2 linked regions of the Azotobacter salinestris genome follow. The protein of the gene in region 1 interacts with the protein of each later gene in a pairwise test. Links are inferred from orthologs where the notes say so. Each region holds a gene or a part of one and is shown in the gene's direction. Other genes may lie near its edges. The genes, in order: leuS and ligA.

Evidence for each region.
Region 2: the proteins of leuS (region 1) and ligA interact in binary tests that used the Escherichia coli proteins (3 or more experiments, as listed by UniProt). The link is inferred for Azotobacter salinestris from one-to-one orthologs.

Annotation. Positions count from the first base shown.
Region 1 is NZ_CP045302.1:3,659,739-3,671,200, reverse strand. What follows is about bases 869-4,079. They hold leuS (leucine--tRNA ligase), read left to right. Parts: upstream 869-1,266; coding sequence 1,267-3,879; downstream 3,880-4,079. Other genes in these bases: GCU53_RS17170 (LPS-assembly lipoprotein LptE), read left to right, coding at 3,932-4,079; GCU53_RS17180 (hypothetical protein), read right to left, coding at 869-1,070. Also shown: GCU53_RS17185 (YdcF family protein), read right to left, coding at 1-612; more of GCU53_RS17180, read right to left, coding at 639-868; more of GCU53_RS17170, read left to right, coding at 4,080-4,558; holA (DNA polymerase III subunit delta), read left to right, coding at 4,596-5,636; GCU53_RS17160 (YfbU family protein), read right to left, coding at 5,766-6,353; alternative ribosome rescue factor ArfA, read left to right, coding at 6,646-6,807; GCU53_RS17150 (thermonuclease family protein), read right to left, coding at 7,000-7,626; GCU53_RS17140 (GlcG/HbpS family heme-binding protein), read right to left, coding at 8,230-8,679; dmpG (4-hydroxy-2-oxovalerate aldolase), read right to left, coding at 8,777-9,826; GCU53_RS17130 (2-hydroxymuconic semialdehyde dehydrogenase), read right to left, coding at 9,882-11,342; GCU53_RS17125 (catechol 2,3-dioxygenase), read right to left, coding at 11,368-11,462.
Region 2 is NZ_CP045302.1:714,926-726,193, reverse strand. What follows is about bases 474-3,490. They hold ligA (NAD-dependent DNA ligase LigA), read left to right. Parts: upstream 474-813; coding sequence 814-3,168; downstream 3,169-3,490. Other genes in these bases: rapA (RNA polymerase-associated protein RapA), read right to left, coding at 3,293-3,490; zipA (cell division protein ZipA), read left to right, coding at 474-683. Outside these bases: more of zipA, read left to right, coding at 1-473; more of rapA, read right to left, coding at 3,491-6,142; GCU53_RS03290 (alpha-ketoglutarate-dependent dioxygenase AlkB family protein), read left to right, coding at 6,281-6,877; GCU53_RS25395 (hypothetical protein), read left to right, coding at 6,874-7,041; GCU53_RS03285 (tripartite tricarboxylate transporter substrate-binding protein), read right to left, coding at 7,115-7,810; GCU53_RS03280 (IS4 family transposase), read right to left, coding at 7,811-9,229; GCU53_RS03275 (type 2 periplasmic-binding domain-containing protein), read right to left, coding at 9,286-9,642; GCU53_RS26465 (tripartite tricarboxylate transporter permease), read right to left, coding at 9,672-10,469. UniProt on the Escherichia coli protein: DNA ligase that catalyzes the formation of phosphodiester linkages between 5'-phosphoryl and 3'-hydroxyl groups in double-stranded DNA using NAD as a coenzyme and as the energy source for the reaction.

The DNA of each region.
Region 1 (11,462 bases):
GAAGCCGGCCCGCTCGAAGCACCAGCGCGCCCGCGGCATGTGCCAGGCCTGGGTCACCAGCACCACCCGGCGGATGCCTTCCGCCTGCAACAGCTCGGCGCTGTAGCGGGCGTTCTCCCAGGTGGTGCGGCTGCGCTCCTCGCGCCAGCGCAGCCGCAGGCCATGATCCTTCTCCAGCGCCTCGCCGAGCAGCGCCGCCTCGCTGGGCGGCGCGCCGAAATGCAGGCCGCCGCTGGCCAGCAGCGGCAGGCCCGAGGCCCGCGCCAGCCGGGCGGCGTAGCGCAGCCGCTCGAGCGCCAGCGGACTCGGCTGGTCGCCGCCCCAGGCCGGATCGCCGCGCTCGCGGCCACCGCCGAGGACCACGATGGCCTCGGCCCGCTGCGCCAGTTGCGGCCACTGCGCCGCGTCCAGCGCTGGCTCGCGCTCGATGGCCCGCGCCGCCCACTCCACCGTCACCGGCAGGCTGAGCAGCCAAAGCCCGCCTGCGCCGAGCACGAAGCACAGGCTGGCAGTCCGTGGCGCACAGCGGCGCAGCCACCAGCCGAGTCCCAGCAGGAGCAGCAGGCCGGACGGCGGCAGCAGGAGTTGTTTGAGCAGATAGCGGAACGGCATCGGCACCTCCGGGCGAGGCGCAAAGCCTAGCCCGAGCGGCGCTGCCGAGCGAGCCTGAACAGCCGCGAGGCGCAGACCGGACAGGCCGCGACGGGGCCGGCGCGGCGCCAGCGCACGGCCCGGCCGCACAGGGCGCAGAGCAGATGGGCATGGCGCAGCGGGCGAAGCCGCGGCGGGGCGGCAGGACGCCCCTTCGCCAGAAGGCTGCGAGCGGCGTGCTCCTGGCGCTCGATCAGCGCCAGCTCCTCGGCCGCCGCCTGCCAGCCGCGCAGCCACTGCACGTCCTGGCGCAACCAGGCGCGGATCAGCGCCCGCTCGGCGGGCGACAGATCGTGCAGCTCCAGCACGGCCGGCTCGGCCCCGCCGCGCCAGCGGGCGGCCTCGGCTCCGGCAAGGGCGCAGGCGATCCGCTCGATCAGTCGCCGGTACAGTCCGCCACGCGCGCCCACTTCGTCCATCCCACACCTCGACCTCGGGAGAAACGGCATCCTCCCCTGAGCTTAGCGCCCGCCTCCGCCGCGGTTTGCCGCCGCGACAAACGGCGGCAGAGGGCCAGCGGCGGCCGTGACGCACCGGGCAGGCGTTTCCCATGGCCAAGCCCGCTCATGTATGCTACGGGGTTTTCCACGCCCTCTTTTCCAGCGCCAGCAGACCATGCACGAACAGTATCAGCCCCGCGAGATCGAAGCCGCCGCGCAGTCCATCTGGGACGCCCAGAAGTCCTTTGAAGTGCGCGAGCAGCCCGGCAAGGACACCTTCTACTGCCTGTCGATGTTCCCCTACCCCAGCGGCAAGCTGCATATGGGGCACGTGCGCAACTACACCATCGGCGACGTGATCGCCCGCTACCAGCGCATGCAGGGCCGGAACGTGCTGCAGCCGATGGGCTGGGACGCCTTCGGCATGCCGGCGGAGAACGCCGCCATGAAGAACCAGGTGGCGCCGGCCAGGTGGACCTACGAGAACATCGCCTACATGAAGTCCCAGCTGAAAAGCCTGGGCCTGGGCATCGACTGGTCGCGGGAAGTCACCACCTGCAAGCCGGACTACTACCGCTGGGAGCAGTGGCTGTTCACCAGGCTGTTCGAGAAGGGCGTCATCTACCGCAAGAACGGCACCGTCAACTGGGACCCGGTGGACCAGACCGTGCTGGCCAACGAGCAGGTCATCGACGGCCGCGGCTGGCGCTCCGGCGCGCTGGTCGAGAAGCGCGAGATCCCCATGTACTACTTCCGCATCACCGCCTATGCGGAAGAGCTGCTGCAAAGCCTCGACGAGCTGACCGGCTGGCCCGAGCAGGTCAAGACCATGCAGCGCAACTGGATCGGCAAGAGCTTCGGTGCCGACATCGTCTTCGACTATGACGTCGCCAGCATCGGCGAAGCCGGCCAGCTCAAGGTCTACTCGACCCGCCCGGACACCCTGATGGGCGCCACCTACGTCGCTGTCGCCGCCGAGCACCCGCTGGCCCAGCGCGCCGCCGAGAACAGCCCTGCGCTTGCGGCCTTCATCGCCGAGTGCAAGGCCGGCTCGGTGGCCGAGGCCGACATGGCCACCATGGAGAAGAAGGGCCTGGCCACCGGCCAGTTCGTCGTCCACCCGCTGACCGGCGACAAACTGCCGGTGTTCGTCGCCAACTACGTGCTGTGGGGCTACGGCGAGGGCGCGGTGATGGCCGTGCCGGCACACGACGAGCGCGACTTCGAATTCGCCAACAAGTACGGCCTGCCGATCAGGCAGGCCTACGCTGCCGAAGGCAAGGATTTCAGCACCGCCGAATGGCAGGCCTGGTATGCCGACAAGGAAGGCCTGACCACCGTCAATAGCGGCAAGTACGACGGCAAGAGCTTCACCGAGGCCTTCGACGCCATCGTCGCCGACCTGGAAAGCGCCGCCCACGGCGCGCGCAAGACCCAGTTCCGCCTGCGCGACTGGGGCATCAGCCGCCAGCGCTACTGGGGCTGCCCGATCCCGATCATCCACTGCGACAGCTGCGGCGACGTGCCGGTGCCGGAAGACCAGTTGCCGGTGGTGCTGCCCGAGGACGTGGTGCCGGACGGCACCGGCAGCCCGCTGGCCAGGATGCCGGAATTCTACGAATGCAGCTGTCCGAAATGCGGTGCGCCTGCCAAGCGCGAAACCGACACCATGGACACCTTCGTCGAGTCGTCCTGGTACTACGCCCGCTACGCCTCGCCCACCTATGACCAGGGCATGGTCGACCCGCAGGCGGCCAACCACTGGCTGCCGGTGGACCAGTACATCGGCGGCATCGAGCACGCCATCCTGCACCTGCTCTACGCGCGCTTCTTCCACAAGCTGATGCGCGACGAGGGCCTGGTGTCCTCCAACGAGCCGTTCAGGAACCTCCTGACCCAGGGCATGGTGGTCGCCGAGACCTACTACCGCACCCTGGAGAACGGCGGCAAGGACTGGTTCAATCCGGCCGACGTGGAGGTCGAGCGCGACGCCAGGGCCAAGGTGATCGGCGCCAAGCTCAAGTCCGACGGCCTGCCGGTGGAAATCGGCGGTACCGAGAAGATGTCCAAGTCGAAGAACAACGGCGTCGACCCGCAGGCGATGATCGACGCCTACGGCGCCGACACCTGCCGCCTGTTCATGATGTTCGCCGCCCCGCCGGAGCTATCCCTGGAGTGGTCCGACGCCGGCGTCGAGGGCGCCAGCCGCTTCCTGCGCCGCGTCTGGCGTCTGGCTCAGTCCCATGCCGCCGCCGGCCTGCCGGGCGTGCTGGACAAGGCCCAGCTCTCCGACGCGCAGAAGGACATCCGTCGCGCCATCCACGCGGCGATCAAGCAGGCCAGCACCGATATCGGCCAGCACCACAAGTTCAACACCGCCATCGCCCAGGTGATGACCCTGATGAACGTGCTGGAGAAGGCGAAGGCCGAAAGCGAACAGGACCGCGCCCTGCTCCAGGAAGGCCTGGAAACCGTGGCCCTGCTGCTGGCGCCGATCACCCCGCATATCTGCCATGCGCTCTGGGAGGCCCTCGGCAAGGACGGCCTGATCATCGACGCCGCCTGGCCGGTGGTGGACGAATCGGCCCTGGTGCAGGACACCCTGACCCTGGTGGTGCAGGTCAACGGCAAGCTGCGCGGGGAAATCCAGGTGCCGGCCGGCGCCTCCCGCGAGGAGATCGAGGCCGCCGCCCGCGCCAACGAGAACGTGCTGCGCTTCACCGAGGGCCTGACCATCCGCAAGGTCATCGTGGTGCCGGGCAAGCTGGTCAATATCGTCGCCAATTGATGCGCCGTCCCGGCGGCAAGATGCCGCCGGGGTCATTGCAAGGGGAAACCAGATGATCAAACGTAGCCTCGCGCTCATCGCCCTGACCAGCCTGCTCGGCGCCTGCGGCTTCCAGTTGCGCGGCACCGGCGAGACCGGACGCCTCGCCATCAGCGAGCTCAACGTGAGCGCCCGCAACGCCTACGGCGAAACCCAGCGGATGCTGCGCCGCCAGCTCGAAGCCAGCGGCGTCAAGGTGTATGCCGGCGCACCCTACGAGCTGGTGCTGGCCCGCGAGAAAGAGGAGCGCCGCACCGCCAGCTACACCAGCTCGGCGCGCAGCGTCGAATACGAGCTGACCAGCACCCTCGAATACGAACTGCTCGACGCCCGCAAGCAGCTGCTCGGCAGCAACGAGCTGGAGGTGCAGAAGGTCTACGTCCACGACCAGAACAACATCACCGCCTCGACCCAGGAAGCCCAGCAGCTGCGCGAGGAAATGCGCCGCGAGATGGTCCAGCAGCTGATGCTGCGCCTGCAGCAGCTCACCCCGGAGCGCATCTCCCAGATGGAGGAAGCCGCCAAGGAGCGCGCCCGCGCCGAGGCCCAGGCCGCGGAGGCGGAGCGCCGCGCCCAGGAGCAGCAGCAGGAGGCGCCGCAGCAGTCGCCGCTCGAACTGCCGCCCTCCCTCATGCCCTGAGGCCGCCGGGCGGGGCCCCGGCCCCGCCCCTTCCGCCATGAAGCTTCCTTCCGCACAACTGCCCAGGCAGCTCAAGGACACCCTGGCGCCGATCTACGTGGTCAGCGGCGACGAGCCGCTGCTCTGCCAGGAGGCCTGCGACGCCATCCGCGGCGCTGCCCGCGCCCAGGGCTTCAGCGAGCGCCAGGTGTTCAATGCCGATGCCAACTTCGACTGGAGTCAGCTCTACGAGGCCGGCGCCAGCCTGTCGCTGTTCGCCGAGAAACGCCTGCTGGAGCTGCGCATCGCCAACGGCAAGCCCGGCGACAAGGGCGCCGCGGCGATCCTCGAATACCTGGCCCGTCCCGCCGAGGACAACCTGCTGCTGATCGACCTGCCCAGGCTCGACGCCGCCACCCAGAAGAGCAAGTGGGCCAAGGCGCTGCTCGACAGCCCGCAGGTGCAGTTCGTACAGGTCTGGCCGGTCGATGCCCAACAACTGCCGCAGTGGATCCGCCAGCGTCTGGCCCAGGCCGGGCTGGCCGCCAGCCAGGAGGCTGTGGAGCTGATCGCCGCCCGCGTGGAAGGCAACCTGCTGGCCGCCGCCCAGGAGATCGAGAAACTCAAGCTGCTCGCCGAGGACAACCAGGTCACCGCCGACACCGTGCAGGCGGCGGTGGCCGACAGCGCCCGCTTCGACGTCTTCGGCCTGCTCGACGCCACCCTCGCCGGCCAGGCCGCCCACGCCCTGCGCATGCTCGAGGGGCTGCGCGGCGAAGGCGTGGAGACGCCGGTGATCCTCTGGGCGCTGGCCCGCGAATTGCGCCTGCTGGCCAACCTCGCCCAGCAGTATGCCCAAGGCGTGCCGCTGGAGAAGGCCTTCGCGCAAATGCGCCCGCCGGTCTGGGAAAAACGCCGCCCGCTGCTGACCAAGGCCCTGCAGCGCCACCCGGCAGCACGCTGGAACCAGCTGCTGCTCGACGCCCAGCTGATCGACGCGCAGATCAAGGGCCAGGCCGAGGGCGAGCCGTGGAATGGCCTCGGCCGGCTGACCCTGGCCATCGCCGGCCAGCGCCTGCAGCTGCCGCCGGAACTCTGAGTCGCGTGACAGCCCACAGGCCGGGGGCTTTCCCGAGTACGCCGGAAGCCGAGGAATGGAGGAGCCGAAAGCGACAAGGCCCCGAGATATCGGGGCCTTGTCCGAGAGCCGTATCACATGGCCGAAGGGTCAGGCCCAACGCAGCACATTGGCGTCCAGCTCCATGCTGCTCTTCGGGATGATTCTGGCGTTCAATATTTTCGCCAACGCCTCTACCGACAGCCTGGACGCGTGGCTGGTGTTGTTCGAGATGCGCTCGTACACCGCCAGCATCCGCCGATAGCCGTCGGCCAGGATCCTGTGCGAGTCGGTGTTGCGTCCCTTGAAGATCGGCCAGCGGTTCAGGTCGTCCACGAGGATATGGACAATCTCCCGCAGATCGGCCTCATGGCTGCCATCGAACCCGAGAAACCGGGGGTCACGCCCGAAAGCCGGGGCCAGCTCGGCCAGCCGGTCCTTCCGGGCCTGATCGAACCCGGCATAGGCCTCCTCGATGGCCTCCCACATGGTCAGCACCTCGGCGACGAAGGTGACGGTCTCCGGGGGCTCGATGCCGTCTTCGAACAAACCGGGGTAGGCCCAGCCAAGCGCCCAGCCGTGACCACCCTGGACCATCCGCTGCACGAAGACCGGATCGACGCTGTCGTCGATCCCGAGATGAGCGTGGATGTCGGTGAGCAGGGTGATGATCAGCTTTTGTTGGTTGGAAAATTCCATTTCTACTTCATCCTTGTTTTTGTTTTGGCGGGGATATCAGCATATAGCTCGTCCATCCGGCAAATTCCAGTCATGCTGCCCAGCGGCAGGCAATGGCCTGGCTGGCCTCCGAAGTCTGGAGAGCCTTGCGCCTTGGGCCGGGGGACGCATGAACGCCCCTGCAGAGCGGCTTGCGGGACTGTCCAAGTGCCTGGTCGATGTTCCGACCTCGCAACCGCACCCCCTGGACATCTTTTGACCAGCCACGCATGATGCGCGCGCCTGCACGGGGCAGGCCTACAGGAGGACGCTCATGGCCAAGAAATCCCCTTCCCGGCCGAACAAGGCCAAATCCCTGGTCGCACAGCCCTTGTTCCGCTGCCGCCAGGAACAGCCGAAGAAAGGCAAGGGCAGCTACCGCCGCGAAGCCTTCCGGTCCGACGACCGGGAGGCTTTTGTCTTTCTGGCCGCCTGAAAGGCCCGCGTCCCCTCTCCTCCCCGTTTCCCTCTCGTTCGCCGCCACGGCGGAAATCTCTCCGGCACCCGCCGCAGGTACGCGCCGCGAGCCGTACGTTTTGCAGCTCTTCCCGCCGTGCGCCTCGATGCCCAGGCGTCTCGCCGTGAGCGTTCAGCGTCCCCGCGTGCCGTGCTTTCGGTCGGCCGTACGTCAACAAAGTGACAGCGCTGCCGGGAGATGGGCCTGTCCGGCACTCAAGAACTGAAAGATGGCATCCGGGACCCACCGGGAAATATCCAGACGCCCCGTCATCCACAGGTAAGCGCCACCTGCCAGCGCACCCGCCACCAGCGTCGCCAGCAGCCATGGCCATATCTTCCAGCCCTTTTCAACTGGCCGAGCCTTCCCTTTCCCGAGCTTGCGCCATTCCCACGGTGGCACCCGCTTCGCCTTCGGCAAGGCCCACAGCCCCTGCCTGGCCTTGCGTGCCCGCTCTTCCAGCCGGGCAAACTCCGGCTCCCTGGAATAGTCATGGTAAACCCAGGCATGGCCATGCCTGACCATCTCCTCATTGACGAACGTACGCCCGCGAAAGACCCTGCCGACAATGCGGCCATAGCGATCCCGGGCCGTCTGCTCGATCCTGACGCTCTTGTTGAGCACCATCGCCGCCAGCGCCGCTCTCGCCTCCGCACCATAGGGCTGAGCCTGCTCCGGGGTATCGATGCTGCACAGTCGCACCACCACGGTCAGGCCGTCGCCACAGTTCGCCCTCAAGGTATCCCCGTCGGGAACATGCACCACCTTTGCTTCCAGCAGTTTCTTCCTGCCTACCATCAATGAACACCACTCACGCTGAAACCATATCCGGGGCCCTCCGCAGCTCATGGCCCCCTACTGGCGATGAAAAAGGCCGCGCAGTATGACAGGGGACTTCCACGCCGTAAGCCATTGCCTACAGCAGATCGGGCACTCTCCCCATTGGTTCGGAACGGCCACAGGCGTAGATTGAATCCCACCAAGACGTCGAAGGATCGACGCAGGCCGACCACGGATGGCGGCCAGAGGGACAGTCGCAGGATGCGGCTACTTCGTCAGGACGACGAGCACAGGGACGTAAGGAAGCAGGAACGGCGAGGCCAACCCCCTCGCCGTTTTTGCGTGCGCAGGAAAAAAGCAGCCGCCCGCCCCTGCTGCGTTTCAAAACGCCGCCGCGACCGAGGCATACGGACTTCCGGCCCACGGAACACCGGACTGGAGGCCGCACGCCCTCGCCCCCCCCCACCGAGCATGCTTCACGCGCCTGCACGAGGCAGGCCTCACAGGAGGCAATCCGCTGGGCAAGAAATCCCGTTCCCGGCCGAACAAGGCCAGATCCCTGGTCGCCCAACCGCTGTTCCGCTGCCGCCGGAAGCAACCGAAGAAAAGCGAAGTGGCGTGCTATGCCGAAGGCGCATCCAGCAGGGCCAGCACGGCACGCACCGCCGCCTGGGCGCATTGTTCGTCCTGCTGTTCGGAAGCGCCCGAGATGCCGATGGCACCTACCGGCCTGCCCTCGAACAGGAAAGGCTCGCCGCCGCCGAACAGCGCCATGCGTGGCTGCAGCGGCAGCCCCTGGCGGACGGCGTCGGACATCCCGGCCAGACGCTCTTCCCAGACCCGCGTCGACACCCCGAAGCCGACGGCGGTCAGCGCCTTGTTCAGGGCGATGTCCCGGCAGTGCAGCGGCGCGCCGTCCATGTGCGCGGTGTGGATCGGCTGGCCGGCCGCGTCGACCACGGCGATGCTGACCCGCACCGACAGCGCCGCGGCCTGATCGAGCGCCGCCCGCAGGGCGTGCATGGCCAGGGCCAGGTTGATGCTGTCGGCCCGGCGCAGAGAAGGTTTCATCGCATTCGCTTCCTGTCTTGGCAAAAAAGACCCGGAAGCGGAACCGCTCCCGGGCTCGAAAACCGCCACGGCCGAGCCGGGCGGACCGGTTGGCTTCTTATGCGGAAGCCTGGCGGGCAGCGCCTCCTCGCTGACGCAGCAGATCCAGCGCCACGTCGACGATCATGTCCTCCTGGCCACCGACCATCCGCCGCTTGCCCAGCTCGACCAGGATGTCCACGGTGCTCAGGCCGTATTTGCTCGCCGCCACCTCGGCGTGGCGCAGGAAGCTCGAATAGACCCCGGCATAGCCCAGGGCCAGGGTCTCGCGGTCGACCCGCACCGGGCGATCCTGCAGCGGGCGGACGATCTCGTCGGCGGCGTCCATCAGGGTGTAGAGGTCGGTGCCGTGGTTCCAGCCCAGGCGCTCGGCCGCGGCGATGAACACCTCCAGGGGCGCATTGCCGGCGCCGGCGCCCATGCCGGCCAGGCTGGCGTCGATGCGATCGCAACCCTCCTCCACCGCGACGATGGAGTTGGCCACGCCGAGCGACAGGTTGTGGTGGGCATGGATGCCGGTCTGGGTGGCCGGGTCGAGCAGGTCCTTGACCGCGCGGAAACGGTCGCGCACGTCCTGCATGCTCAGCGCCCCGCCGGAGTCGACCACGTAGATGCAGGTGGCGCCGTAGCTTTCCATCTTCTTCGCCTCGACCGCCAGGTTCTGCGGCGTGGTCATGTGGCTCATCATCAGGAAGCCCACGGTGTCCATGCCCAGCTCGCGCGCATAGGCGATGTGCTGCTTCGACACGTCGGCCTCGGTGCAGTGGGTGGCTACGCGCACCACCCGGGCGCCAGCCTCGTAGGCCTCCTTGAGATGGTGCACCGTGCCGATGCCGGGCAGCAGCAGGGTGGCGATCTTCGCGTGGCTCACCACCGCGGAGACCGCCTCGATCCACTCGATATCACTGTGGGCGCCGAAGCCGTAGTTGAAGCTCGAACCCTGCAGGCCGTCGCCGTGGGCCACCTCGATGGAGTCGACCCTGGCCTTGTCCAGCGCGCGGGCGATGTCCTGCACGTTCTTGATCGAGTACTGGTGGCGCACGGCGTGGCTGCCGTCGCGCAGGGTCACGTCGGAGATGTACAGCTTCTTGTTCGGATCGAAAGTCATCTTGGCTCTCCTCGGGCGGCGCTATTCGCGCCGCTTTCCTTGACGGGTGTCTGTCTCACAGCTTCACGCAGACGTTCTTCAGCTCGGTGTAGAACTCCAGCGAGTGCACCCCGCCCTCGCGGCCGATGCCCGACTGCTTGGCGCCGCCGAAGGCGGTGCGCAGGTCGCGCAGGAACCAGCTGTTGACCCAGACGATGCCGGCTTCGATCTGCCCGGCGACGCGGTGGGCGCGCGAGGCGTTCTCGGTCCAGATCGCCGAGGCCAGGCCGTAGGGCAGGCTGTTGGCCAGCTCGATGGCCTCCTCCTCGGTGTCGAACGGGCGGATGTGGCAGCAGGGCCCGAAGATTTCCTCGGTGACCACCGACGAATCGTCCGACAGGCCGGTCCAGATGGTCGGCTGCACCCAGGCGCCGCCGGCCAGATGCTGAGGCATGTCCGGCACGCCGCCGCCGGTGACGATGGTGGCGCCCTCGTCGGCAGCCTTCTGGTAGTAGCTGAGGACCTTCTCGCGGTGCTTGTGGCTGACCAGCGGACCGAAGTTGGCCTTCGGATCGTTCGGCTCGCCGATCACCAGCGCCTCGGCGCCGGCCTTCAGGCGGGCGACGAACGCGTCGAAGATCGGCCGCTGCACGTAGACGCGCTCGGTGCCCAGGCAGACCTGGCCACAGTTGGCGAAGGCCGAGCGCAGGGTGCCCTCGATGGCCTTGTCCAGATCGGCATCGGCGAAGACGATGCCGGCGTTCTTGCCGCCCAGCTCCAGGGATACCTGGCGTACGCCCTTGGCCGCGGCGCGCATGATGATCTCGCCGGTGCCGGTCTCGCCGGTGAAGGTGAAGGCGTCGACGTCCGGGTGGGCGGTGAGGAAGGCGCCGGCCGAGTCGCCGCCGAAGCCGTGCACCACGTTGTATACGCCGGCCGGCACGCCCGCGGCGTTCATCACCTCGCCGAGCAGCGCGGTGGTGCTCGGGGTTTCCTCGGACGGCTTGACCACCACGGTGTTGCCGCAGGCCAGCGCCGGGCCGACCTTCCAGGTCATCAAGAGCAGCGGCAGGTTCCACGGGCTGATCACGCCGATCACGCCCTTGGGCCGGCGCACGCCGTAGTTGAGCGCGCCGCTGCCGTCCGGGGTGGCCATCTCGAAGGCCTCGTTGGGCACGTTCTTCACCAGGTCGGCGAACACCTTGAAGTTGGCTGCGCCGCGCGGAATGTCGATGTGGCTGGCCAGCGACTTCGGCTTGCCGGTGTCCTGGCACTCGGCTTCGAGGAACTCGTCGAAGCGCGCGGTGATGCCGTCGGCGACGCGGTGCAGGATCTCGCAGCGCTCCTGCACGCTCATCCGGCCCCAGGGGCCCTTCAGGGCGGCGCGGGCGGCCTTGACCGCGGCGTCCACCTCGGCCTCGCCGGCTTCGTGGACCTTGGCGATCACCTGGCCGTTGGCCGGGTTGACGTTGTCGAACAGCTTGCCGCCCGCCGAGCCGACGTACTGGCCGTTGATGAAGTGCTTGATCTCTTTCATGTGGATAATCCTGTAAGGCGGACGCTCAGGTCAGGGCGGTGAGGAAGCGTTCGTTGAGCTGGCGGTCGTGGTAGAAGATCGCCTTGCCCAGCTGGTCGGCGGTCCAGGTCACCGGCGGAT
Region 2 (11,268 bases), 2.9 Mb from region 1 along the record:
CGCGGTCGGTCGATTTTCCGCAGGGGAGCGCCTACGAGCCGGACGAGGAGAGTCTGCCCTCGCTGAGCGCCCGCAGGCTGAGCCGGCGGCGCCTCGACGAGGAGCTGGAGGCGGACGATCTCGGGCTGGAACTCGACGAGCCGGCCCGCCCGGCGGCCGAACCCGCGCCCAGGCCGCGCAAGCCGGAGCCGAAGAGCGAACCGCGCAGGGCCGAGCAGCCCGAGCGCAGCGAGCCACGGGAAGCGCCACCGGCCGAGGAGTATCTGGTCATCATCGTGGTGTCGCGGGATGAGGCGGGGTTCAAGGGGCCTGCGCTGCTGCAGAGCATCCTCGAGAGCGGCTTGCGCTTCGGCGACAAGGACATCTTCCATCGCCACGAGAGCCTGGCCGGCAACGGCGAAGTGTTGTTCTCCATGGCCAACGCGCTCAAGCCCGGCACCTTCGACCTGGACGACATCGACCACTTCTCCACCCGGGCGGTCAGCTTCTTCCTGGTCCTGCCCGGTCCGCGCCATCCGAAGCAGGCCTTCGAGCTCATGGTGGCCGCCGCCCGCAAGCTGGCCCAGGAGTTGAACGGCGAGCTGAAGGACGACCAGCGCAGCGTGATGACCGCCCAGACCATCGAGCACTATCGCCAGCGGATCGTCGATTTCGAGCGCCGCCAGCTGACCCACAAGCGCTGATTCCTGACGTTCGCCGATTCCGGGGACCTTCCGCCCTGGCGGTGAAGGTCCCCGGCCGCCCTCGGCGACGCCTCGGCGCACCCCTTCGAGCAGCTACGGCTGCTCTTTTCGTTTTCCGGAAACCATCGCCATGACCGACGCCCAGACCGCCGCCGAACGCATCGCCCGGCTGCGCAGCGAGATCGACGAACACAACTACCGCTATTACGTGCTCGATGCGCCGAGCGTGCCGGATGCCGAGTACGACCGCCTGTTCAACGAGCTCAGGGCCCTCGAGGCGGAGCATCCCGAACTGGTCACGCCGGAGTCGCCGACCCAGCGCGTTGGTGGCGAAGCGCTGGCGGCCTTCGGCCAGGTGCGCCATGAGCTGCCCATGCTCAGCCTGGGCAACGCCTTCGCCGACGCGGATCTGCTCGACTTCGACCGCAGCGTGCGCAAGGGCCTGGACCGCGGCATCGAGGTGGTGGAGTACAGCTGCGAACCCAAGCTGGACGGCCTGGCCGTGAGCCTGCTCTACGAGAACGGTCAGCTGGTGCGCGGTGCCACCCGCGGCGACGGCAGCACCGGCGAGGACATCACCGCCAACGTGCGCACCGTGCGCAACATTCCGCTCAGGCTGCACGGCCAGGGCTGGCCGGCCGTGCTGGAGGTGCGCGGCGAGATCTACATGCCGCGCGCCGGCTTCGAGGCGCTCAACGCCCGCGCCATCGAGACCGGCGGCAAGACCTTCGCCAACCCGCGCAACGCCGCCGCCGGCAGCTTGCGCCAGCTCGACCCGAAGATCACCGCCAGCCGGCCGCTGGAGTTCTGCAGCTACGGGATCGGCCGCTTCGAGGGGGCCGGCCTGCCGGAAACCCATGTCGCGGTCCTCGAAACCCTGAGGAGATGGGGCCTGCCGGTCAGTCGCGAGCTGATGCCGGCGGAAAGCGTGCAGGGTTGCCTGGACTACTACCGCGCCATCGGCGAGCGCCGCCAGAGCCTGGCCTACGACATCGACGGCGTGGTGTTCAAGGTCAATCGCCTGGACTGGCAGCGCGAGCTGGGCTTCCGGGCTCGTACCCCGCATTGGGCCATCGCCTACAAGTTCCCGGCCCAGGAAGAACTCACCGAACTGCTTGGCGTCGAGTTCCAGGTCGGCCGTACCGGCGCCATCACCCCGGTGGCGCGTCTGAGGCCGGTGCAGGTGGCCGGCGTCACGGTGTCCAACGCCACCCTGCACAACATGGACGAGGTGGCGCGTCTCGGCGTGATGATCGGCGATACGGTGATCGTCCGCCGTGCCGGCGACGTGATTCCGCAGATCATGCAGGTGGTGAGCGAGCGCCGCCCGGCCGATGCCCGCCCGGTCGAGGTGCCGCAGCACTGCCCGGTGTGCGGCTCGGCGGTGGAGCGCACCCAACTGGTGCGGCGCGGCAAGGGCAAGGCCTCGCTCTGCGAGGGGGCGATCTACCGCTGCGTCGGCCGCCTGGCCTGCCAGGCCCAGCTCAAGCAGGCGATCGTCCACTTCGTCTCGCGACGTGCCATGGACATCGACGGTCTCGGCGAGCGGATCGCCGAGCAACTGGTGGACACCGGGTTGGTGAAGTCGCCGGCCGATCTCTACACCCTGACCTTCGAGCAACTGGTGGTGCTGGACGGCTTCGCCGAGGTTTCCAGCAACAACCTGCTGGAGGCCATCGCCGCCAGCCGCAGACCGAGCCTGGCGCGCTTCATCTATGCGCTGGGTATTCCCGACGTCGGCGAGGAGACCGCCAAGCTGCTGGCCCGCACCCTCGGATCGCTTTCGCGCATCGAAAAGGCCCTGCCCGAGGTGCTCACCTGGCTGCCGGACGTCGGCCTGGAGGTCGCCCACGAGATCCACAGCTTCTTCGAGGACGAGCACAACCGCACGGTGATCGAGCAACTGCTGGCGCGTGGCATCGAGCTGCAGGAGGAGGGTGAGTTGCATGCGGAGTTCGCCGCCTGCGCCAGCCTGGGCGAACTGCTCGACAAGCTGGGCATTGCGGGAATCGCCGCCACCGGCGCGAAGAAACTCGCCGAGGCGGCGGGCAGCCTGGAGGCGGTGATCGCCCTCAGTCAGGACTGGCTGACCCTGAGCACGACCAGGGGGGTGACGGAGAGGGCCCGGCAGGCGCTGCGCGAGTTCTTCGCCGTCCCCGCCAACGTCGAGCGCGCCCGCGCCATCGAGGCGCAGCTGCGCGAATTCGGCATGCACTGGGAGAGCGAGCGCCGCTGCGGCGAGGGCCTGCCCCTGGCCGGACAGACCTGGGTGCTGACCGGCACCCTGGAGTCCATGAGCCGCGAGCAGGGCAAGGCGAGGCTGGAAAGTCTCGGCGCCAAGGTGGCCGGCTCGGTTTCGGCGAAGACCACCTGTGTGGTCGCCGGTCCCGGCGCCGGCTCGAAACTGGCCAAGGCCGGCGAGCTGGGGGTCAAGGTGCTCGACGAGGAGGCTTTCCTCGTCCTGTTGCGGCAACTGGAGGGATGAGCGCTTTCTCGTGAAGACGTAGGGCGGGTTTCACCGCCCTACGCAAGCTGAATGGGTGGAAAACCGCACAGCGCTCTCCACGGGGTGGCCATCCAGCATGACCATGCAGGTGGTGGGCACGGCCTCAGCCGGCCACCATCACGCGGATCGCCTCCAGGCGCAGGGCCGCCTTGTCGAGCATGGCCAGACCCTCCTCGCGCTGCCGGCGCAGGGCTTCCAGTTCGCTGTCGCGCACGCTCGGGTTGACCGCCCGGAGCGCGGTCAGACGCGCCAGCTCCTCGTCGAGGCTGGCCGTGAGCCGCTGCCGCGCCTCGGCGACGCGCTCGGCATGGCGCGGCGCGACCTTGGACTCGGCGGCGTTGATCTGCCTGGCCAGCACGTCGCGCTGGGCCTGCACGAACTTGTTGGCGCTGCCGCGCGGCACGCTTTCCAGCTGGTCGTTGAGGGTATCGAAGGCGACCTTCGGCGCCAGGTCGTTGCCGTTGGGATCGAGCAGGCAGCGCAGTGCCAGCGGCGGCAGGAAGCGGCCGAGCTGCAGGGCGCGCGGCGCCACCACCTCGCTGACGTAGAGCAGTTCGAGCAGCACGGTGCCAGGCTTGAGCGCCTTGTTCTTGATCAGCGCCACCGCGGTGTTGCCCATCGAGCCGGACAGCACCAGGTCCATGCCGCCTTGCACCATGGGGTGTTCCCAGGTGAGGAACTGCATGTCCTCGCGGGCCAGCGCCTGGTTGCGGTCGTAGCTGACGGTCACCGCCTCGTCGCTGCCCAGCGGGAAGCTGGCGTCGAGCATCTTCTCGCTGGGGCGCAGGATCAGCGCGTTCTCCGAATGGTCCTCGCTGTCGATGCCGAAGGCGTTGAACAGCTCTTCCATGTAGATCGGCAGGGCGTACTGGTCGTCCTGTTCCTCGATGGCCTCGACCAGTGCATCGCCCTCGCCGCCGCCGCGGGAGTTGAGTTCCAGCAGGCGGTCGCGGCCGGCATGCAGCTCGCTTTCCAGACGTTCGCGTTCGGCGCAAGCCGCATCCAGCAGGTCCTGCCACGCATCGTCTTCGCCGTCCTCCAGTAGCGGCAGCAGGCACGGGCCGAACTGGTGGTGCAGGGCGTTGCCGGTGGGGCAGGTGGCGAGGAAGGCGTTCAGCGCCTGGTGGTACCACTGGAACAGCCGCTCCTGGGCGCTGTTCTCCAGGTAGGGCACGTGCAGCTGGATGCTGTGCTTCTGGCCGATGCGATCAAGGCGGCCGATGCGCTGCTCGAGCAGGTCCGGGTGGGCCGGCAGGTCGAACATCACCAGATGGTGGGCGAACTGGAAGTTGCGGCCCTCGCTGCCGATTTCCGAGCAGATCAGCACCTGGGCGCCGAACTCCTCGTCGGCGAAGTAGGCTGCCGCGCGGTCGCGCTCGAGGATGCTCATGCCCTCGTGGAACACCGTGGCCGGGATGCCGGAGCGCACCCGCAGGGCGTCCTCCAGGTCGAGGGCGGTCTCGGCGTGGGCGCAGATCACCAGCACCTTGACCTTCTTCAGCATCTTCAGGGTGTCGATCAGCCATTCGACGCGCGGGTCGAGGCGCCACCAGCGGTTCTCGTCGACGCCGTCTTCCTGCTGGGCCTGGTAGCTCACCTCCGGATACAGATCGGCGTGTTCGCCGACCGGCAGCTCCAGGTACTCGGCCGGGCTCGGCAGCGGGTAGGGGTGCAACTGGCGCTCGGGAAAGCCCTGCACCGCGGCGCGGGTGTTGCGGAACAGCACCCGGCCGGTGCCGTGGCGGTCGAGCAGCTCGCGGGTCAGGCGTGCGCTGGCCTGGATGTCACCGTCGCTGACCGCGGCGAGCAGCGCCTCGCCCTCGGCGCCGAGGAAGCCATGGATGACCTCGTGGGCCCGCTCGGAGAGACGGCCTTCGTCGAGCAGCTCCTGCACCGCCTCGGCGACCGGGCGGTAGTTGGCGCTCTCGGCGCGGAAGGCCTCGAGGTCGTGGAAGCGGTCGGGGTCGAGCAGGCGCAGGCGGGCGAAGTGGCTCTCCTGGCCGAGCTGCTCGGGGGTGGCGGTGAGCAGCAGCACGCCGGGGATGACCTGGGCGAGCTGCTCGACCAGCGCGTATTCGGCGCTCGGCTGCTCGGGGTGCCAGACCAGGTGGTGGGCCTCGTCCACCACCAGCAGATCCCAGCCGGCGGCGAAGGCGGCGTCCTGGGCGTGCTCGGCGGCGGTCAGCCACTCCAGGGAGACCAGCGCCAGCTGGGTGTCCTCGAAGGGATTGCTGGCATCGCTCTCGGCGAAGCGTTCGGCGTCGTACAGCGCCACGTCCAGGTTGAAACGCCGGCGCATCTCCACCAGCCACTGGTGCTGGAGGTTCTCCGGAACCAGGATCAGCACCCGCCCGGCGCGGCCGGAGAGCAGCTGGCGATGGATGACAAGGCCGGCCTCGATGGTCTTGCCCAGGCCCACCTCGTCGGCCAACAGCACGCGCGGGGCGATGCGGTCGGCGACTTCGCGGGCGATATGCAACTGATGGGCGATCGGCTGGGCGCGGGCGCCGGCCAGGCCCCAGAGCGAGGACTGCAGCAGGCGGCTGCGGTGCTCCAGGGTGTGGTAGCGCAGGCCGAACCAGGACAGCGGGTCGATCTGCCCGGCGAACAGGCGGTCGCTGGCCAGGCGGAACTGGATGAAGTTGGACAGCTGGGTTTCCGGCAGGCTGCAGCCCTGGTTCTGCCCGTCGAGACCGTGATAGACGAGCAGGCCGTCGTGATCCTCGACCTCGCGGACGGTCATCTTCCAGCCGTCGAAGTGGGTGATCTCGTCGCCCGGGGCGAAGCGCACGCGGGTCAGGGGCGCATTGCGCTGGGCGTACTGGCGGGTTTCGCCGGTGGCCGGATAGAGCACGGTGAGCAGTCGGCCATCCGCGGTGAGAATGGTTCCGAGCCCGAGTTCCGCCTCGCTGTCGCTGATCCAGCGCTGCCCCGGTTGATATTGCTGCACCATGCCTGTCTCCGCTGTAAAAAAGGCCGGCTATGGTAACGGAATGCCCTGGGTAGATCGACGTCGACTGCCGGCGCATTTATGGGAAAGCGTAGTCCTCGCCGGTGTAGGATGAATGCCCTGCAATCCGTCGCTCTCGCCATGCCGCTATTCGAAGCCTCAGTCGCGGACCTGCCCGATGCCGAACTGCGCTACCTGCCCGGCTGGGTGGACGGTGCCACCGCCGACCGCTGGCTGGCCGCCCTGCTCGCGGAAACCCCCTGGGAGCAGCCGCAGGTGCGGCTCTACGGACGCCTGTATCCGGTACCGCGCCAGGTCGCCTGGTATGGCGATGCCGCCTATCGCTACTCCGGGCTGACCCACCCGCCGCTGCCCTGGACAGCGCTTCTGGCGGAGATCCGTGTCGCCCTGGAGGAACTCGCCGGCCAGCCGCTGAACGGCGTGCTGCTCAACCATTACCGCGACGGCCGGGACTCCATGGGCTGGCACAGCGACGACGAGGCCGAGCTGGGGCGCAATCCGCTGATCGTCTCGCTCAGCCTGGGCGGAGCCCGGCGCTTCGACCTGCGCCGGATCGGACAGACGCGCATCGAGCATTCGCTGCTGCTCGAACACGGTTCCGTGCTGGTCATGGCCGGCGCGACGCAGCATCATTGGCAGCATCAGGTGGCGAAGACGCGCAAACCCTGCGCGCCACGCCTGAATCTGACCTTCCGCCAGGTGCATCCGCAGCCATGAGTCCCGACGACAACCTGATCGACTTCAGCAGCGAGCGCAGCAAGCGCATCCACGACCTGCACGAGAAACGCCTGAACAACGTGCGCCAGGCCTTCGCCCAGGCCCTGCCGCTGCCCCAGGGCAAAAAGAAGAAGCCCGCCGGTAAGCCGAAGAAGAAGCGCTGAGCCTTGGCCGGGGGCCGAGCAGGGCCCTCAGTCCCGGGCGAGAGGCCCGGCGAAGTGCCGGGCCCGAAGGGGATTACGGTCTGGCGATGCCCAGCGTGTCCGGCGAGGTCGCCACCGCCTTGGCCTTGTACATCGACCAGGCGGTGACCGACTGCCAGCGCTGCAGATACCGGGTGGCCTCGTCGCCGGAGAGATTCAGCGACTTGGCGCCGTAGTTCTTGAGGAAGGCCTGGAACTCGGGCGTGGCCACTGCCTTGGCATAGGCCGCGGTCAGCTTCTGCTTGATGTCCTCGGGCGTATCCTTGTGCACCCAGACACCCCAGAACGGTCCCCACGGCAGGTACTCGGCGATTGCCGGCAGCGCCTTGCTGATCGGCTCGACGCCCGGCAGCTCCGGCACTTCCTCGGCGTTCACCACCGCCAGGGCCTTGAGCTTGCCGGTGCGGATCAGCTCCTTGGCGGCAGCCAGGCTGAGCGGCATGAAGTCGATGTGCTTGCCCATCAGCGCGGTGATGCCGGGACCGTCGCCACCGAAGGTCACCTCGCGCACGTCGAGTTCGCCGACCGCCTTGATCATCGCGTGCACCGTGCTCGGCAGGGCGCCGGCACCGGCGCCGCCCATGCGCAGGGTGCCGGGGGCGGCCTTGGCCGCGGCCAGCAGGTCGGCCATGCTGTCGGCATGGGTGGCGATGACCGCCACGTTCTGGCCGATCAGGTTGATCGGGTAGAGGGCGCCGTAGTCGTACTGGGCCAGGCCGAGTACTTTCAATTACCCATAGCGGGAAGCGACGAGTAGTGCTCCCAGCTTGATGTCCATGAGACGGCACCAGCCTCGCCAGAGAACGACATTGCCGGGTGGCGGATCCGAGGCACGGGCGAGATAGCCGCCAAGCCTCGCAATGTGAATCAAGTAGTCGGAAAGTGTCCTCGATGGAGGAGGCTGGCCGGTGGCGTCGATCATCCGGTCAAGCAGGCCAATTTCGTCCCGGGTCAAGGCAATGCGGGGAGAGGCCTCAGGCTCGGTGCGGTTGAGCATGGCCATCCAGAACAGACGCCAGGCAATGATGCAGAACAAGGCTATGAGATTGACCAGACGCTCGGCCGTCCTGAGCCTGGCTTCCTCCGCACGGCAGCCGGATTTCAGGATCTTGTGGAACGACTCGATCTTCCAACGCAGGGCATACCAGTCAAGCTTCTCGATCGCCTCCTGCGGCGAGGTGACCGGCAAGTCGGTGATGAGCTGCCAATCGATGGCCGGCCTGCCGCTCGGCTCCCCACGCTCCCGCGCCTGGATCACGGTCAGGTCGATGGCCGAATAACGTTTCTGCTTGCCGATCGGCGGTAGCACGTGGATACGACGATAACGCAGCTCGACGATGGCTCGGGTGGTTTTCCTGCCCTCTTCGACCAGGACGTCATGAAGTCCCTGGACGGCAACCTCGCTCATCTGGTCGGCAATCGTCTGTTTGCCGCTGCCGGCCAGGCGGTCGACACAGGTCCTGACAAGGAAATGGGTACCGGCAGAGCGTGCCGCACAGAAGAACTCATAGATATCGTTTTCCCGGTCCCCGACATGGACCAGCCGTGCCGGATCGCCGAGCAGCGCGGTGGCATCGCGCAGGTTTTCCAGCCAGCGGACGCTCTCCTTGTGCTCGATCGGCACGCGGGTCGGATTGATCCGGCGCTTGAGAGCCGTCACTCCCCTGAACTTCGAGCGTGTCCAGAAGCGGATTGCGGCCAGTCCCAGGGGGAGCCCCTCCGGCGTGACGACCAGGCTGGAATGCATCAGCAGGCCACAGAGCGTATGCATGGGCCTGCGGCCATCGGTTTTCCGGCCGGGGATGGTGGTAAGCGTGCCGATCTGCTCGGGGTGCGCCCGCTTGTACGAAAACTCGGTCGTATCCTGAAGGACCAGCAGGGGACCGTCGACGGCAGCAGCGCGAATACGCGTCGACTGGAAGTGCCCGGCCAGAATCCGCGCCTCGTCTACCGCCGTGTTGGAAAGGAAGCGGTAGGCCGCCTTGGTATTCGCCCAGTCCTGGCAGGCCAGCGGGATGGGTTCTCCCACGGCATTCGCCATTTGCAGCAGCAGCTTGCGCAGCCGCCGGCCAAGGCGTTCGTCCCGGAACGTCGAGCCGGCGAGTTCCTGTTCAACCCAGGAGGCGTCAGCCAAAACAGAGCGGTCCATGGGACACCTCGGCTATGCGTTTCGGTGCCTCCAATGAATCATGGGGCGACCTCTTGTCACAAGCTCATATGGACCGCTCGCAGATATGGGTAATTGAAAGGGCCGAGTACCGGATACAGCTGCGGGTTCTCCGCGCCGAGCAGCAGGGTGTAGCCGTTGGGCTGCTGGCCGAGGACATAGGTGGTGCCGATCACCGCGGTGCCGCCCGGGCGGTTGCTGAGGATCAGCTTGCCGCCCAGCTCCTTCTCCGCGTAGGGCGACAGGCTGCGCATCACGTTGTCGGTGGCGCCGCCGGCGCCCCAGGGGATCACCGCCTGGATGGGGCGCTCGGGATAGCCGGCGGCATGGGCGGCCAGCGCGAAGCCGGCGGTGCCGGCGGCGAAGGTCAGTCCGACGAGCAGTTTCTTGAGCATGATGTACTCCGCTTGTTGTTGTTCTTGCATCAGTGGGTCAGGGGGGGACGTCTTTTCAGCCAACCCCGGGCGGGGCTCTTGCCGAGCAGGACCAGGGCGATGCCCAGGGTCAGGATCAGCGACACCGGGTTGGTGACGAGCTCGCCGAGCAGCTCGACCAGGCTGTTGCCGACCGAGGCCATGGCCTGGCGCCAGGCGTTGTCCATCATCGGGCCGAGGATCACGCCGAGGATCACCGGGCCCATCTGGAAGCCGAAGGCCTTGAGGAAGTAGCCGAGCAGGCCGAAGCCGAGCATCCAGTACACCTCGGTCATGCTGCTGTTGATCGAGTAGGTGCCGACCACGCAGAGCACCAGGATCAGCGGGATCAGGATGGCCTTGGGCAGCTCGACCAGCTTGGCGAACAGCCTGATGCCCATCAGGCCGAACACCAGCAGGAAGAGGTTGGCCAGCGCCAGGTTGCCCACGGTGAACCAGAAGATGTGCGGGCTTTCCACCATCAGCATCGGGCCGGGGTTGAGGCCATGGATCACCAGCGCGCCAATGATCACCGCGATCACCGCATCGCCCGGGATGCCAAGGGTCAGCATCGGCACGTAGGCGCCGCCGACCGCCGCGCTGTTGGCGGTTTCCGGCGCCACCAGGCCTTCGTAGGCGCCCTGGCCGAACGGCCGGCTGGGGTTCTTCACCGTACGCTTGGCGTGGTCGTAGGCCATCAGCGCGGCGATGTCGCCGCCGACGCCGGGAAGGGCGCCGACCAGCACGCCAATCACCGCGGTGCGCAGCGACAGCGGCAGGCACTTCAGCACCATGGCCAGCGACGGCACTATCTTGCTGACCTGCTGACCTGCTGACCTGCTGACCTGCTGACCTGCTGACCTGCTGACCTGCTGACCTGCTGACCTGCTGACCTGCTGACCTGCTGACCTGCTGGCGCACCGGCGCCACGTCCAGGCTGTGCAGCTGGTAGAAGGCTTCGGCGACGCCGAACAGGCCGATCATCACCACCACGTAGTGGATGCCGCCCATCAGCTCGAGCTGGCCGAGGGTGAAGCGGCCCTGGGCGGTTACCGGGTCCATGCCGACCAGGCCGATCACCGTGCCCAGCGCGGCGGCGAACACGCCCTTGGCCAGCGAGCCTTCGGCCAGGCTGCCGACCAGCAGCAGGCCGAGGGCGGCGATCAGGAAGTAGTCGCGCGGCGCGAACTGCAGCGCCAGCTCGCCGATCACCGGTGCGGCGCAGGCCAGCACCAGGGTCCCGGCCAGGCCGCCGATCACCGACATCACCGTGCTCAGGCCGATGGCGCGGCCGGCCTCGCCGACCTTGGCCAGCGGGTAGCCGTCGAAGGCGGTGGCCACCGAGGAGGGCGCGCCGGGGATGTTCAGCAGGATGGCGCTGCGCGAGCCGCCGTACACCCCGCCGATGAAGATGCCGACGATCAGCGCCAGGGCACTGTTGACCTCCCAGGAGAAGGTGAAGGAAACCAGGATCGACACCGCCATGGTCACCGACAGGCCGGGGATGGCGCCGATATAGATGCCGGCGAAGGTGCCCAGCGCGGTCAGCAGCAGCAGGTTGGGATCGGTCCAGGCCATCAGCAGGTAGGAGAGAGTTTCGCTCATGGG